DNA from 2 places in the Telluria sp. RT2P19 genome. Region 2 is predicted to be linked to the other one. Evidence: predicted binding sites of a transcription regulator. Region 2 holds the regulator's gene; the other holds the start of a gene.
The links. The regulator FNR, encoded in region 2, switches genes on or off when oxygen is low (the NO sensors DNR and NnrR bind a similar motif). The targets are predictions, from matches to a motif close to TTGATNNNNATCAA.
Positions count from the first base shown of each region.

Region 1: ccoN (cytochrome-c oxidase, cbb3-type subunit I) is a predicted target of FNR. The motif match lies at 5,422-5,435, and genes of this name have one in related genera.

Region 1 covers NZ_JCASIL010000011.1:4,569-13,045, forward strand. Annotated here, with positions in the region: gene AC56KW_RS14585 (hypothetical protein) at 1-128, shown strand, start outside; gene AC56KW_RS14590 (FixH family protein) at 143-670, opposite strand; gene ccoG (cytochrome c oxidase accessory protein CcoG) at 713-2,122, opposite strand; gene ccoP (cytochrome-c oxidase, cbb3-type subunit III) at 2,119-3,075, opposite strand; gene AC56KW_RS14605 (cbb3-type cytochrome oxidase subunit 3) at 3,077-3,247, opposite strand; gene ccoO (cytochrome-c oxidase, cbb3-type subunit II) at 3,261-3,875, opposite strand; gene ccoN (cytochrome-c oxidase, cbb3-type subunit I) at 3,894-5,354, opposite strand; gene AC56KW_RS14620 (TraR/DksA family transcriptional regulator) at 5,597-5,995, shown strand; gene ccoS (cbb3-type cytochrome oxidase assembly protein CcoS) at 6,097-6,252, opposite strand; gene AC56KW_RS14630 (heavy metal translocating P-type ATPase) at 6,255-8,477, opposite strand, start outside.
Region 2 covers NZ_JCASIL010000003.1:428,089-436,565, reverse strand. Annotated here, with positions in the region: gene AC56KW_RS06225 (SDR family oxidoreductase) at 1-201, shown strand, start outside; gene AC56KW_RS06220 (hypothetical protein) at 508-843, opposite strand; gene AC56KW_RS06215 (cupin domain-containing protein) at 794-1,231, shown strand; gene AC56KW_RS06210 (DMT family transporter) at 1,323-2,264, opposite strand; gene AC56KW_RS06205 (helix-turn-helix transcriptional regulator) at 2,326-3,084, opposite strand; gene fnr (fumarate/nitrate reduction transcriptional regulator Fnr) at 3,090-3,851, opposite strand; gene AC56KW_RS06195 (cytochrome ubiquinol oxidase subunit I) at 4,076-5,545, shown strand; gene cydB (cytochrome d ubiquinol oxidase subunit II) at 5,548-6,555, shown strand; gene AC56KW_RS06185 (DUF2474 domain-containing protein) at 6,555-6,683, shown strand; gene AC56KW_RS06180 (TorD/DmsD family molecular chaperone) at 6,758-7,453, shown strand; gene AC56KW_RS06175 (formate dehydrogenase) at 7,440-7,658, shown strand; gene AC56KW_RS06170 (formate dehydrogenase subunit alpha) at 7,677-8,477, shown strand, end outside.

The sequences.
Region 1 (8,477 bases), on a different contig from region 2:
ATCTGGCGGCAGTCGTCGGCGACGCCTACGTACGCCGGCCCTGGGCCCGGTCCGTGTTCGGCGCCATCGGTGTGTTCGCGGCGATCGTCGTGGCGAGCGCCGTCGCCACCATCATCCTCGTTCGCTGATGGTGGCGACACAGCTAGCGGACGTCGGCTTCGATCACCAGCAGCGCCTGCCTGGCCGGACTCCAGCTGCGCGCCAGGCGCCAGTCGCGCGCGGCGCCCTCCACCACCACCTGCCAGTGGGTGGCCTCGAGCTTCGGCAATCTGGCCGAGAAGCGCCCGTTGGCGTCGGGCAGCGCTTCCAGCACCAGGTCGCGCTCGGGCAGGGTCGGATGCGCGAGGCGAATGTGGAAAGGCGCCACGACCGGCTTGCCGGCGCTGGCCAGGCGGCCGTTCAGGCGCCCCGCCTGCGCATCGTGGCCAGCTTCGAACGTCAGCGCCAGCTCGGTGGCGGCGCGGTCGCGCCGCAAGTCCTGGTTGATCGCCTTGCCCTGCTTGTAGTAGTCGGCCACCACCATCGCATCGGGCTGCTGCGCGCCCAGCCAGGCCGAGACGCCGGTGGCGATCATCACCGTCACCGGGCCGATCATCAGGAACCACGGCCAACGGTGCTTGTACCACGGCGCCTGCCCGCCTGGCGGGAAGTTGGGATTGGTCGCTTGCATGTTCTTCTCCTTGTTCATTTCCGCACTCTCGCAGCGGCATGCTCATTTCGGCACAATGAAGGCCGCGCCTTCGCTCACGCTCAGGTCCCGGTCCATGCTCGATCGCACCGTGAATTCGATCCTGTTCGAGCCCGGCTTGCCCGCGCCCGGATCGATGCGCACCCGTACCGGCACCGCGCGCGTGGTGGCGCCGTCGATCGCGATCGTGGCGTCGTCGACCACCGTGGCCGAAGGGATGCCGCTCACGCTCACCTGCAGCGTCTGCGGCGCCTCGCTCGTGTTCATCACCTGCAGCCGGTACACGTTCTCGATGCGGCCATCGTCGACCTCGCGCCCCATCGACCCGCGATCGCGGATCACGTCGAGCTTGAGCGGATTGCGCAGTGCCAGCGAGGTGCCCATCGCGGCCACCAGCAGTGCGAGCACCGCGCCGTAGACCAGCACCCGCGGACGCAGCATGCGGCGCCGGATGTCGAGCGCGCCGAGTTTTTGCGCGAGTCCGTTCTCGGTCGCGTAACGGATCAGGCCACGCGGCCGTTCGACCTTGTCCATCACGATATTGCAGGCGTCGATGCAGGCCGCGCAGCCGATGCACTCGTATTGCAAGCCATTGCGGATGTCGATCCCGGTCGGGCATACCTGTACGCACAGGCTGCAATCGATGCAGTCGCCGCTCTTGTCGAGACCCGTTTTTGCCTCACCCTTCCGGCGTCCGTTTCGCGGTTCGCCGCGCGCGGCATCGTAGGTGACGACCAAGGTGTCCTGGTCGAACATCGCGCTCTGGAATCGCGCGTATGGGCACATATACTTGCAGACCTGTTCGCGCAGCCAGCCGGCGTTGCCATAAGTGGCGAACGAATAGAACAGGATCCAGAACGTCTCCCACGGCCCCAGCCCGAAGCCGGCGATCTCGCCACCCAGCGAGCGGATCGGGGTGAAGTAGCCGACGAAACTGAAGCCGGTGAACAGCGCCACCACGCCCCAGGACAGGTGCTTGGCGCCGCGTTTGGTGATCTTCTCCCCGTTCCAGGGCTGGCGCGCAAGCCGCATCTGGCTGCTGCGCGAACCTTCGATCTTGCGTTCGATCCAGAGGAAGATCTCGGTATAGACCGTCTGCGGGCAGGCGAAGCCGCACCACACGCGGCCCGTCACCGCCGTCACCAGGAACAGGGCATAGGCGCACACGATCAGGAGCGCCGCCAGGTAGATGAAGTCCTGCGGCCAGAACACGATGCCGAACAGGTAGAACTTGCGGCTGGCCAGGTCGAACAGGACGGCCTGGCGGCCGTTCATGTTCAGCCATGGCAGGCCGTAGAACAGGATTTGCGTCAGCCAGACGCAGGCCCAGCGCAGCGTCGCATAGCGGCCCTTGATCTCGCGCGGGAAGATATCCTCCCGCGCGGCGTACATGCGAACGACCGCCTCGCGCGGCGCTCCTGCGGGGTCGGTCATCTTGCCGCCGTCACTTTCATCGCATTGCCCGGCGCCGGCGCGGTCGGATTCGACAGGCTCCATACATAGGCCGCGAGCACGTGAACCTTTTCTTCGCCGAGGAAGTCGCCGAAGGCCGGCATCGTGTTGGTACGGCCCTTGCGGATCGTCTCCATCACGGTGTCGGCGCTGCCGCCATAGAGCCAGGTCTTGTCGGTCAGGTTCGGCGCGCCCAGCATCATGTTGCCGCGGCCTTCGGCGCCGTGGCAAGCCACGCAGGTGGCGAACTTCGGCTTGCCGAAGGCGACCTTGATCGGATCGGCCGCCATGCCCGACAGCGAGCGCACGTAGTGGGCCACGCTCTCGACGTCCTTGTCCGAGCCCAGCGCCGCGCCCATCGGCGGCATCATGCCGGTACGCCCGTTCATGATCGTCGCCTTGATCGCATCCGGCTCGCCGCCGTGCAGCCAGTCGGCGTCGGCCAGGTTCGGAAAGCCCTTGCTGCCGCGCGCATCCGAACCGTGGCACTGCGAGCAATAGGTCAGGAACAGCCGCTCGCCGATCGCATGGGCCTGCGGATCGGCCGCCACCGCTTTTACGTCGAGCTTCCTGTACTGCTCGAACAGCGGACCATACTCGAGCCTGGCCTGCTTCAGCTCGGCCTGGTACTCGCCGACCTTGGTCCAGCCCAGGGTGCCGCGCCAGGCGCCCAGGCCCGGATACAGCACCAGATAGCCGACAGCGAACAGGATCGACAGCCAGAACATGACGATCCACCAGCGCGGCATCGGCGTGTTCAGCTCCGTCAGGTCTTCGTCCCACACATGACCGGTGGTCTGCTGCGGCTTGCCGTCGGCATCGAGCCTGACCTTGAACTTGGACTGCGACCACAGCAGGATGCCGCAGCCGGCGATCGACAGGATCGTGATCACTGCGACATAGTAGTGCCAGAAATCGTTGAAGAAGTCGGCCATGTCAATACTCCTCGCCCTTGCCGGCGTCGTCCATGAACGGCAGCCGCGCCGCGGCGTCGAAATCGCTGCCCTTGTGCAGCAGGTAGGTCCAGAGCACGATGCCCATGAAGGTCGCGAAGCTGATCACGGTCATGACGCTGCTGGCGTCGTCGAAAATTTGTTGAAGTGCCATATTCGTTCCTCGCCTAGTTCCTTGTCTTGATCTGGGTGCCCAGGCCCTGCAGGTAGGCGACCAACGCGTCCTGCTCGGTCTTGTCGACCAGGTCCTGGGGCGCGAGTGCGATCTCGTCGTCCGTATAAGGCACGCCGACGCGCTGTAGCGCGCGCATCTTCGGCATGATCTCGCCCGGCACCAGCCTGGTGCTCGCCAGCCACGGATAGGCCGGCATGTTCGACTCGGGCACCACGTCGCGCGGATTGTCGAGGTGGGTGCGGTGCCATTCGTCGCTGTAGCGCCCGCCCACTCGCGCGAGGTCGGGGCCGGTGCGCTTGGAGCCCCACTGGAAGGGATGCTCGTAGACCGACTCGCCGGCCACCGAGTAGTGGCCGTAGCGCTCGGTCTCGGCGCGGAATGGACGGATCATCTGCGAGTGGCAGCCGTAGCAGCCCTCGCGGATATACACGTCGCGGCCGGCCAGGCGCAGCGGCGAATACGGTTTCAAGCCGGCGACCGGTTCGGTGGTCGACTTCTGGAAGAACAGCGGCACGATCTCGACCAGGCCGCCGAAGGAGATGACCAGCAGGACCAGGCCGATCAGCAGCCAGACATTCTTCTCGATCCACTCATGGGTGAATTTCATTGCACACTCCTGATTTCTTTAGGCTGGGACGACGTGCTCGGCGTCAATCACGCCGCGCGGATTCTTCGGCTCGAACGGAATCGGGACGTCGACGCTCTTCGTGCCGCGCATCGTCATCCAGGTGTTCCAGGCCATCAGCACCATGCCGGTCAGGTACAAGGCGCCGCCGGTCACGCGGATCACGTAGTAGGGATAGGTCGCCTTGACGCTTTCTGCGAAGGTATAGGTCAGCGTGCCGTCGGCGTTCACCGCGCGCCACATCAGGCCCTGCATCACGCCGGCGATCCACATCGAGGCGATGTAGAGCACGACGCCGATGGTCGCCACCCAAAAATGGGTCTCGACCATCGCTACGCTGTACATCTGCTTCTTGCCGGCGACGCGCGGGATGATGTAGTAGATCGAACCCATCGTGATGAAGCCGACCCAGCCCAGGGCGCCGGCGTGGACGTGGGCGACGGTCCAGTCGGTGTAGTGCGACAGCGCGTTGATGGTCTTGATCGACATCATCGGGCCCTCGAAGGTGGCCATGCCGTAGAACGACAGCGAGACGATCATGAACTTGAGCAGCGGGTCCGAGCGCAGCTTGTGCCAGGCGCCCGACAGGGTCATGATCCCGTTGATCATGCCGCCCCACGACGGCGCCAGCAGGATGATCGAGAACACCATGCCCAGCGACTGGGTCCAGTCGGGCAGCGCGGTGTAGTGCAGGTGGTGCGGGCCGGCCCACATATACGTGAAGATCAGCGCCCAGAAGTGCACGATCGACAGGCGGTACGAATACACGGGGCGCTCGGCCTGCTTCGGGATGAAGTAATAGACCATGCCCAGGTAGCCGGCGGTCAGGATGAAGCCGACCGCGTTATGGCCGTACCACCACTGGATCATGGCGTCCTGCACGCCCGAGTACACCGAATACGATTTCATCAGCGAGGCCGGCGATGTCATGCCGTTCACGATGTGCAGGATGGCGACCGCGAGGATGAAGGCGCCGAAGAACCAGTTGGCGACGTAGATGTGCTTGACCTTGCGCTTGACGATGGTGCCGAAGAACACCACGGCGTAGGCGACCCAGACGATGGCGATCAGGATGGCGATCGGCCATTCGAGTTCGGCGTACTCCTTGCCGCGCGTGAAGCCCATCGGCAGCGAGACCGCGGCCGACAGCAGCACCGCCTGCCAGCCCCAGAAGGTGAAGGCGGCCAGCCTGTCCGAGAACAGCCGGACCTGGCAGGTGCGCTGGACCACGTAGTACGAGGTGGCGAACAGGCCGCAGATGCCGAAGGCGAAGATGACCGCGTTGGTGTGCAGCGGACGCAGGCGTCCGTAGCTGAGCCAGGGGATGTCGAAGTTCAGCGCTGGCCATGCCAGCTGGGCCGCGATGAACACCCCTGCCGCCATGCCGATCACGCCCCAGACCACGGTCGCGATGGCAAACTGGCGCACGATCTTATAGTTATAGTTTAGACTGCTGTCCAAGATGCTCTCCTGAAATGACACGATGTAGTGACAGTCAGGAGTGTGCGTTCATGAACCTTGAAAATCCTTGATGTGAATCAAAATGTTCCTTGATGGATAGAGTATGGGGAACGTATGTGCAGCCTACGCTGCGACGCTTTCTTCCACGATTCCACGGGCATCGTTTTGAGCTGAATCAAGTCCAAAATAGACGGCCCGCCATCTTTGGTGGGCTTTTCCTCACTCACCAATAAGGAATCGCTATGCCGCCGCTGTCCCAATCCGTTCACGAAGAAATGGCCAAGCGCCTGAACCAGGCGCGCGAAGACCTGCTCGGCGCCGTGCGTTCGCGCACTACCGCCGACGAGGACGATGCGCCGTCGATCGGTCCCCTCGCGCACGAGGCGCAGGGCGACGACCGCAACACCGCCGAGATGATCGGCCACGACGAAGTCCACCTGGCCGAGCACGATGCGAACACCCTGCACGAGATCGACGTCGCCCTCGGCAAGCTCGACGCCGGCGGCGCCGGCGTCTGCGAGTCGTGCGGGCGCGAGATCCCCGACGCCCGCCTGCTGGCCACCCCAACGGTGCGCAACTGCATCGAGTGCCAGGACCGCATCGAAAAGGAAACGCATACCGGCCGCGGTCCGACCATGTGATTCACCGTTGCGCTGTGATTCACCGTTGCGTCGTCATGGGTGGACGGCTCCGCCATCCGCCGACGACGCCTATGCGGGAAATCGCCGCATTACCGGTTACATCATCCATTCCCACCCCGATCATCATCCTGCAGCACGCGATACGCCGGCCCTTCCAGGTCATCGAACTGCCCGCTGTCGGCGGCCCCGAAGAACACCCACAGGGCCACCCCCACCACGACCACGCTGAGCGGCACCAGCAAATACAAGGCTTCCATCGCTAATCCCTTCGCAAGCGCAGCGCATTGAGCACGACCACCGCGGAGCTCAGCGCCATGCCGATCCCCGCCAGCCATGGGTTGAGCAGGCCGACCGCCGCCGCCGGAATCGTCGCCACGTTGTACACCATCGCCCAGGCCAGGTTCTGGCGGATCACGGCCAGGGTACGGCGCGCGGTGTCGAGCGTGTCGGCCAGCGGCGCCAGGCTGTCGCCCATCAGGACCCCATCCGCGTGCAACTGCGCCAGCTCGGCCCCTCGGCCCATTGCGAACGAGACGTCGGCCCCGCGCAGCACCGCCGCGTCGTTGATGCCATCGCCGACCATCGCCACCACCGCGCCGCCCTGCTGCAGGAGCCGCACACAGGCCAGCTTCTCTTGCGGCAGCTTGCCGCCGATGGCGGTCGTGATGCCGAGCCGGGCCGCCACGGCCTGCGCCGCATGCTGCTCATCGCCGCTGAGCAGGATCACGGTCTTGCCGCTGGCGCGGATGCGGTCCACCACGTCGGCCGCCTCGGGCCGCAAGCCGTCGGCCAGGTCGAAGCGCGCCAGCCAGCCTTCGCTGTTGCCGAGCCAGACCGAGGTGGTCCCGACCGGCACCGCGGCGCGCGCCACGCCGCCGGCCACGCCGGCGACCCAGGCCGCGCGGCCAAGGCGGTAATAGCGGCCATCGACCCAGCCTTCGACACCTTGTCCGATGATGAACCGGGTCTGGACGGCACGCCCCGATCCGTCCGGCGCGGCAGTGCCCGAAGCAGCGGCGGAATCATCGGCGCAATCCTTCGCCGAATCACTGGCGGACGCGGCGGCCGCCTCGCGGATCGCCAGCGCCAGCGGATGCGGGTTGTCGGCCTCCAGCGCGGCGGCGATCCGCAGGCAGTCGACACCCGGCATTGCGCCGACCGACAAGGTCTGGCGCAGCACGGGCCTTCCGTGGGTCAGGGTGCCGGTCTTGTCGAACACCACGTGGGTGGCGCGGTCGAAGGTTTCCAGCGTGTGGGGCTGCACCGCCAGTACGCCGCGCCGCAGCAGGCGGTCGGTGGCGGCGGCCAGCGCGGTCGGCGTGGCCAGCGACAGCGCGCACGGGCAGGACACCACCAGCACCGCGATCGCTACCTGCCAGGCGCGGCCCGGGTCGACCTGCAGCCAGGCGGCATAGGTCAGCGCGGTCAGGCACAGCAGACCGAGCACGAACCAGGCCGCGACCCGGTCGGCCCATAGCGCCAGCGCCGGCTTGCCCTGCCCCGCGCGCTCGACCAGGCGCACCAGCATGGAGAGAAGGCTGTCGTGGGCGGTCGAGGTCACGCGCAGCACGATGGCGCCGGCCACGTTCACCGCCCCACCCGGCACCTGGTCGCCGATGCCGCGGCGCTGGGTGCGGCTTTCGCCGGTGAGCAGCGCGAGGTCGACCTCGGTGTCTCCCTCGACGATCAGGCCGTCGGCCGGCGCCGCCTGGCCGGCGCGCACCAGCACCAGGTCATCCACGCGCAGGCTGCTGGCGTTCACCAGCTCGATGTCTTCATCGCGCCTGCGCAGGCCAGGCGCGCCGCGCAGCCGCAGCGCCGATGGCGGCAGGCCCTGCTGCAGGCGCTCGAGCGCGCCGGCCGCCTTGCGGCGTGCGCCCAGTTCCAGGTAGCGGCTGCCCAGCAGCAGGAACACAAACATGGTGACCGAATCGAAATACACGTCGCCGCTGCCCGTCACCAGCGCATGCAGGCTGCCGGCGAAGGCGGCGCCGATCCCCAGCGCGACCGGCACGTCCATGCCCAGGACGCGACGCCGCAGGTCGCGCCAGGCGCCGCCAAAGAACGGCTGGGCCGAGTACAGCAGCGCCGGCAGGGTCAGGAAGAACGACGCCCAATGCAGCAACGCCGTCATGGCGGCGTCCATCGTGCCCTCCTCGGCCATGTACACCGGCACCGCATACATCATCACCTGCATCATCGACAGGCCGGCCACGAACAGCTGGCGGAACAGCTTCTTGCGGGCGCGCTCGAGATGCTCGCCGTGGCGCCGCGCGTCATAGGGATAGGCCGTGTAGCCGATCGCGCGCAGGGTGCGCAGGATGACGCTCGGGCGGCAGCCGGACGGATCCCAGCGCACGAACAGGCGCTCGGTCGCCACGTTCAGGCTCACGTCCAGCACGCCGGGCACGTGCTGCAGGCGGCGCTCGATCAGCCACACGCAGGCGGCGCAGCGGATCCCTTCGACCGTGAAGCTCGCCGC
Region 2 (8,477 bases):
GTGCAGCGCCGGGGCCTGCAGGCGCTGCCTTACGAGAAGCAGGTCGGATGGTGGTTTGGCGACTTCGTGTTCAACACCGAGTTCGACATGGTGTCGGACATGGGCAAGATCCGGCGCGCCGGCTTTACCGAGGCGGTGGAACCCGGCGCGACCATCGTGGCGGCCATCGAGCGCCTGCGCGCCGCCAGATGGCTGCCTTGAGCGGGCGAAGGCGGCGCCGGGCCGTGGCGTGCGACTTCATGGAGCAGGGCTGCTTTGCGCGCCTGTCCGTCGGGATGATATTGCCGCCCCGGCGCTTCGTGGGATCACCATTGTCGGCCTTGCTGTCTTGGCTTCGCAGCGTGGTAGTGCACAGTGTCCACCTGGACGGCACGAAAGCCGGGGCGCCCCTGTACGAGCGGCCTGGATTGCGTGAAATGCCACCGTCGCTGCGCTATTTCCGGCATGGCACGTGAAGTGGTCACGCGCGCGTGCCCGCATGCACGCCGAGGATCTCGCTGCAGCGTGTCAACCCGACCGGGCATGGTGGGGACGGACCGCCGTGTCTTCTTGCAGCGGCGCTCGGATCGTTACGGGGACGATTGCTCTGTCATGGAACAAGTCGGCGTCATCAAGGGCTACGTTCTGGGTCGCCGGCGCGGCGCCAGGCCCTTGATCGGCCCATGGTGCGCCGTCACGCACGTCGACGAACCGCAAGCGTTGCTTGACGCGCCCGCGGAACCCGGCGTCCCGGTCGAGGTTCATGCTGGCGTCCTCTCCCTTTCGTGAAACCGCAACCTGCTGATCGCCGCCGATGATTCCTGAAACCGATTCAGAAGAGCTGATCTCGCTCCGGAGGCTCATGCCTCATCCTGAAGGAGGCCACTTCAGGGAAACATATCGAAGTCGACACCGCGTGACCAGGGTGAGCGACGCGGTCGGCCGCTCTGCCTCCACTGCGATCTATGACCTCCTGCGCGGAAAGGAAAGGTCGACTTGGCACCGAAGCCAATCGGACGAAATGTGGCATTTCTCTGATGGTGCACCACTGCACATCCATGTCCCGGAGCCGGATGGCGGCCTTGGCATGGTCAGGCTCGATAGGCCGATGCGCCATGAGGGCGCCACTTTTCAGGCACTGGTCCCTGCTGGACGCTGGTTCGCCGCTGAATGTGAAGACCTCGGGGGCCACGGCTTGGTCGCTGTACCGTCGCCCCCGGCTTTGAATTCGAGACGTCGGGATCGCGGATGAGAGCATCCTCAGAGAACACTGGCCCGAACATGGAAGGCTGATCGCACGCCTGACGCAAAAAAGGACGACAGGCATGGATTTCCCGGCCATCCTAGCGTTCCAAGCGTGCGCCGCGGTGCGCGGACGCGCACGACATCACGCCGCCCACCAGCAACACCAGGGCGGCCGTCTCGAAACCCGTCGGCCAGCGCGCCTCCCATAGAAAGCCGTACAGGGACGCGAAGACGGTCTCGAACACGATCATCTGCCCCATCAGGCTCAAGGGAAGAGCGCGGCTGGCATGGTTCCACAAGGCGTTGCCCACCACCGAGCACAGGACGGCGACGGCCGTCACCAGCGCGCCGAATGTCATCCACGCGGCAACGCCATGGTCTCCCGGCGCCAGCACGAAGGCCGGCACCGCCAGCATCAGCGCCATCAGCCCGGTCACCACGCCCACCAGCAGGTTCCACTCATGCGGCGAGACACTCTCGATGCGCGCCAGCCAGCGGCTGTTATGCAGCGCAAAGATCGTCCACGACACCAGCGCACCGACGGCGCAGGCCAGGCCTGCCAGGGAAGCGGAACCGGCGCCCGACAGCGACTGCCAGCCGATGCACGCCAGGCCCGCGCTGCTCAGTAGCAGCGACGGCAGCAGCCGGCGCAGCGGCACCCCATGACGGTCGCGCGCGCCCACCAGCGTGAGCGCGATCGGCAGCAGCCCGATCACGATCGACACCATGGCCACGCCGCCTTGCTGCACCGCGTTGGCCAGGAACAGGTAATAGACGATGTTGCCGGTCAGGCCGAGGCCGACCAGGGTACGCCAGGCCTGCCAGTCGAGATGGCTGCGCAGCCGCCTCCAGGCCGGGTAGATGAGGAGGGCGGCGACCAGCCCGTAAGCGAGGTAGCGCCCGGCGGCCAGCTGGATCGGCAGGAATGCGGGCGCCAGTGCCGGCGCCAGGAAGACCAGGCCCCATAGCGCGCCGGCGGCGATCCCGGCGCCGACGCCGGCCAGGATGGAAAGACCGGTCGCGCCGGTGGTGGTGTGCATGTGAATCTCCTTCGATGAACGGAGATTGTCGATGCTGGAGCAGCGGTTGTCCTGGCCGGAACTACTGCGGGTTTGACGCGCTCTCCCGACTTGCGCGCCGATAGGCGGCGGGCGTGGCGTCGCAAGCGCGGCGCATGGCGCGCGTCAGGCTGGTCTGGTCCGAGAAACCGCAGGCGAGCGCGATATCGGCCACGCTGCGGCTGGTGCCGGCCAGCAGGCCGCGTGCGCGATCGAGGCGGCAGTCCAGCAGCCAGGCATGCGGCGTTCGGCCAAGCTCTTCGCGAAACACGGCGTGCAGGCGGCTCACGCTCAGGTTGGCGGCGCGCGCCATCGATTCGGTGCTCCAGTCCAGACCGGGCGCGGACTCGATGCGCGCCAGCAGTACGGCCAGGCGCGAGCTGGCGCGCGGCGTATCAAGGCTCAGGGTGTCGAGCAGCAGCGGGGCCCAGCCCTGCACCAGCGCCGGCGCCGGAGCGGCCTCGCGCGCCATGAGGCCCATGAACTCGATCAGCTTGCGCGCGGGTGGGCCCAGCGCGATGAAGGGCCGCTCCAGCAGGCCCTGCCAGGGACCGTGCCCGAAGGCGGTGCGCTCGACGTCGACGATCAGCGAACAGTTGGCGGCCTGGCTCGATTGCGCATGCCAGGCGCCGGGCGCGACCAGCGCGCCGTGCAGGGGATCGAGCCGGCCGCGCCGCTCCTCGATGTCGAGCAGCACGTCTCCATGCACCGGCAGCACCAGCTGGGCGAAGTCGTGGCGGTCGCCCCGGTGCACGCGATCGTAGCTGCGCAAGTGCAGGTCGCAGGAGGGCCGCGCAATCATGGTCTTTACGCCATCGGACTGCACACGTCGGTGCCGGCTGCCAGCGCCTTCAGCTTGGGCTGGTCGAGCAGGGTGACTTCGCGCTTGTCGACTTCGAGCCAGCCCTGCTTCTTGAAGCGCGACAGCAGGCGGCTGATGCTCTCGATGGTCAGGCCAAGGTAGTTGCCGATGTCTTCGCGCGACATGCGCAGCTGGAAACGGTCGGCGGCGTAGCCGCGCGCGGCGTAGCGGGCCGACAGGTTCACCAGGAAGACGGCGAAACGCTGCTCGGCACGCATATTGCCCAGCAACAGCATGACGTTCTGCTCGCGCGTGATTTCCTGGCTCATGATGCGGTGGAAGTGGCGCAGCAGCGTCGGCACCTCGCCGAACAGGTCTTCCAGGCGCGCGAACGGGATCTCGCACACTTCGCTGTCTTCGAGTGCGACGGCGTCGCAGTGGTGCGTGCCGCTGATCGCATCCATGCCGAGCAACTCGCCGGCCATCTGGAAGCCGGTGATCTGGGCCACCCCGGCCGCATTCACCTGGTAGGTCTTGAAGTGGCCGAAGCGCACCGCGTACAGGTTGCGGAAAGGCTCGCCCACGGCGTACAGGCGTTCGTCGCGCTCGAGCCGGCGGCGCCGGCCGATGATCTTGTCCAGGCGGTCGATCTCGGCTTCTTCCAGTCCCATCGGCAGGCATAGCCGGTGCATGCTGCACTGCGCGCAAGACTTCAGTGCATGGAGATTCAGGGACGGCTCGGACTGCCGGGACAGGGACTGGCTCATGGGGATGGTCGCTTTATTCGGTACACCGGGAATTATAGACCCCTTGCACGGCGTGCCTACGGGCAAGGCAGAAACCTGCGCTAAATAAGGAACAAACAAGGAACTTTTGTTGCGATTCGATCGGCATGTGTTCAAAAACGACTCAACAATGATAAAAATGACATCGTCAATCGTGCGCGTCGGTGCTGTGCTTACCATGTGCATTCGACTTCGGGGGAGTTCATATGTTCGGCTTGACCGCACTGGAGCTGGCGCGCATCCAGTTCGCCTTCACGATTTCCTTTCACATCATCTTCCCCGCGATCACTATCGGCATGGCCAGCTATCTGGCCGTGCTCGAGGCGTGCTGGCTCAAGACGAAGCGCCAGGTCTACGTCGACCTCTACCATTTCTGGCTCAGGATCTTCGCGGTCGCCTTCGGCATGGGCGTGGTGTCGGGCATCGTGATGGCCTACCAGATCGGGACCAACTGGAGCTACCTGTCCGAGTTCGCCGGCAGCGTCATGGGCCCGCTGCTCACCTACGAGGTGCTGACCGCCTTCTTCCTGGAGGCCGGCTTCCTGGGCGTGATGCTGTTCGGCTGGAACCGGGTCGGGCCGCAACTGCACTTCCTTGCCACCTGCATGGTCGCCATCGGCACGCTGATCTCCTCGACCTGGATCCTGGGCGCCAACAGCTGGATGCAGACGCCCCAGGGCTACGCCATCGAGGGCGGCCGCATGATCCCGGTCGACTGGCTGGCCATCGTCTTCAACCCCTCCTTTCCGTATCGCCTGATGCACATGGTGGTGGCGGCCTACCTGGCCACGGCCCTCATCGTCGGCGCGTCCGCCGCCTGGCACCTCCTGCACGGTCGCGACAACAAGAACGTGCGCAAGATGCTGTCGATGGCGATGTGGATGATCCTGCTGGTGGCGCCGGTCCAGGCCGTGATCGGCGATTTCCATGGCCTGAACACGCTCAAGCACCAGCCGGCCAAGCTGGCGGCGATGGAGGGCCACTGGCAAAACACGCCGGGCGAGGCGGTGCCATTGATCCTGTTCGGCATTCCCGACATGGAGCGCGAGGAAACCCGCTACGCGGTCGAGATACCCTACCTGGGCAGCATCATCCTGACACATACGCTGCGCGGCCAGTTCCCGGGCCTGAAGGAATTCCCGCGCGCAGACCGTCCCAACTCCCTGATCGTGTTCTGGAGTTTCCGCACCATGGTGGGACTGGGCCTGTTGATGATCGCGCTCGGGGCCTGGAGCCTGTGGCTCAGGCGTGGAGGGCGAATCTACGGCAAGCGGCTGTTCCTGCGCTTTGCCCTGGCGATGGGGCCGGCCGGCCTGGTCGCCATCCTGGCCGGCTGGATCACGACCGAGGTCGGCCGCCAGCCATGGGTGATCTACGGCGTGCTGCGCACGGCCGATGCGGTGTCGCCGCACAGCGCGACCACGATGGGCGTGACCCTGGGGATGTTCGTCGTGGCCTACCTGTTCGTGTTCGGCGCCGGCACCGTCTACCTGCTGCGCCTGATTCACAAGGGGCCGCAGCACTTCGTCCTGAACCGGCCGCCCGAGGGCGGGCCGGGTGAAGGGCGCACGCCGATGCGGCCGCTGTCGGCGGCCGATGTCGACAACGACGGCAGCATCAGGGGCAATATCGACGACAACCCCGACGGCAACCCCGACCAACCGACGCGGAGCTGAGCATGGGCATCGACACATCCGTTATCTGGATCCTGATCATTTTCTTCGCGGTCTTCATGTACGTGCTGCTCGACGGCTTCGACCTGGGCATCGGCATGCTGTTCCCGTTTACGCCGAAAAAGCGCGACCGCGACACCATGATGAATTCCGTCGCGCCGGTCTGGGACGGCAACGAGACCTGGCTGGTGCTGGGAGGGGAGGGACTGCTGGCGGCTTTCCCGGTGGCCTACGCCATCATCCTGTCGGGCCTGTACCTGCCGCTGATCTTCATGCTCATCGGCCTGGTGTTTCGCGGCGTCGCCTTCGAGTTCCGCTTCAAGGCCAAGGAACACGAGCGCCACCTGTGGGACAAGGCTTTCATCGGCGGCTCGGTGGCGGCGGCCTTCTTCCAGGGCGTGACGCTGGGCGGCTTCCTGGACGGCATTACGGTCTCTGGCCGCAGTTTCGCCGGCGGGCCGCTCGACTGGATCGCGCCGTTCCCGCTGCTGGCCGGCCTGGGGGTGATGATCGCCTACACCCTGCTGGGCGCCACCTGGCTGGTGATGAAGACCGAGGGCGAGCTGCAGGCGCGCATGATCCAGGTCGCGCGGCCCTTCGCCTGGCTGCTGCTGGGCGCCATCGTCGCGGTCAGCATCTGGACTCCGCTGCGCTTTGCCGCCGTCGCCGAGCGCTGGTTCACCTTCCCGAACATCGCCTTCCTGGCGCCGGTGCCGATCCTGGTGGTGGTGTGCATGGTGCTGCTGCTGCGCGCACTGGCGCGCAAGCCGTTCCGCCAGCCCTTCGTGCTGGCGCTGGCGCTGATCTTCCTCGGCTACAGCGGCATGGCGATCAGCATCTGGCCGCACGTGGTGCCGCCGGCCATCACGATCTGGGAGGCGGCCTCGCCGCCGCAAAGCCAGGGGTTCGCCCTCGTCGGCACGCTGTTCATCCTGCCCATCATCCTGATGTACACCGGCTGGTCGTACTGGGTATTCCGGGGCAAGGTCAAGCACGACGCGGGGTATCACTGATGGCCACGCGCCGCCGATGGCTGCGCCAGCTGGGCTGGATGGCGCTGCTGTGGCTGGGCGGCGTCGCCACCCTGGCGCTCGTCGCATTTCTTATAAGAATTGTCATGCACGCCGCCGGCATGCGCTAAGCGCAACTGTGCGCACCTCATGTCATTCGAGGTCTACACTAACGATACAAGTTGAACAACTGGAGTACTCCACAGTGTCATCAACCAGCGTGACCGCGCCTGCCAGCGGCGCCTCTGTCGCCCCCGTGGCCACCATCGCCCCTCCCGCCATGCCGCCAGGGGGCGAAGACCAGGCCAGGGCCGACCTGTACGCCTTGCTGTCCCGCCTGCTGCTGGCCGCCCCGGACGCCGCGCTGCTCGACGCGCTCGCGTCCAGCGACCCGATCCTCGCCGAAGGCGGCGACCCGGCGCTCGAGCGGGCCTGGGAGCAGCTCACCGTGGCTTCCGGCGTCATGGACGCGCACGCCGTCGCCGACGAATTCGCCGCGCTGTTCATCAGCATCGGCTCGCCCCCGGTCGACCCCTATGGCTCGCGCTACCTGGCCGGCTACATGAACGACACGCCGCTGGCGCAGCTGCGCGAATCCCTGGCCCGCCTCGGCCTGGCGCGCATGCGCGGCAGGGGCGATTTCGAAGACCATCTCGGCGCGCTGTGCGAAACCATGCGCGTGCTGGTCGCCGGCGCACCCGGCGTCCAGCGCCAGCCGCTGGCGGTGCAGCGCGAATTCTTCGAGGCCCATCTCGGTTCCTGGTGCATGCGCGCGCTGGACGATATCGCCAACGCCGATGGCGCCAATTATTACCGCCTGGTCGCCCGCTTCGCGCAGGCGTTCCTGGCGATCGAGGCGGAAGCATTCGCCGTAGGAGAGGAGAGCGATGAGCAAGCATGATCTTGACGCCGCGCAAGACCGGCCCGACCCGGCGCGGCGCGGCTTCCTGAAGGCCGCCCCGCTGGGGGCGCTGGCCGTTGTCGCCGCCACGCCGGCGACGGCGGCGCCAGCTCCGGCACCGGCCGCGCCCGACCCCAAGGTCAAGCGCGGCTACCACGAGACGGAACATATCCGCCGCTATTACGAGACCGCCGCCTACTGGTAGGCAAGCAGAGGAACCACTATGTCACTGGTCAAATCCACGCGCGACAGCGCGTTGAAACGGCGCCGCTTCCTGGTCGGGGCCGGCGTTGCCGCCGGCGCCGGCGCGCTGGGGCGCCATCTGCCGCTGAACGTGATCGAGCCGGCCCAGGCCGACCCGGTGCCCAATACCCCGGTGCCGACCGAAGTCAAGCGCACCGTGTGCAGCCACTGTTCGGTCGGCTGCTCGGTCGACGCCGTGGTCGCCAACGGCGTCTGGGTGCGGCAAGAGGCAGCCTTCGATTCGCCGATCAATATGGGCGCCCACTGCGCCAAGGGCGCGTCGGTGCGCGAACACGCCTTCGGCGAGCACCGCCTGCGCTACCCGATGAAGCTGGTGAACGGCAAGTACCAGCGCATCTCATGGGACCAGGCCATCGACGAGATCGGCGACAAGCTGCTCCAGCTGCGCAAGGAAGCCGGGCCGGACGCGCTGATGGTGATCGGCAGCTCCAAGCACAATAACGAGCAGGCTTATCTGCTGCGCAAATGGGTCTCGTTCTTCGGCACCAACAACTGCGACCACCAGGCGCGCATCTGTCACTCGACCACGGTCGCGGGCGTGGCCCAGACCTTCGGCTACGGGGCCATGACGAATTCGTTCAACGACCTGCACCACAGCAAGGCGGTGCTGTTCATCGGTTCCAACCCGGCCGAGGCGCACCCGATCTCGATGCTGCACTTCCTGCACGCCAAGGAACTGGGCGCCAAGATGATCGTCATCGATCCCCGCTTCACCCGTACCGCGCGTTTCGCCGACCACTACGTGCGGGTACGTCCCGGC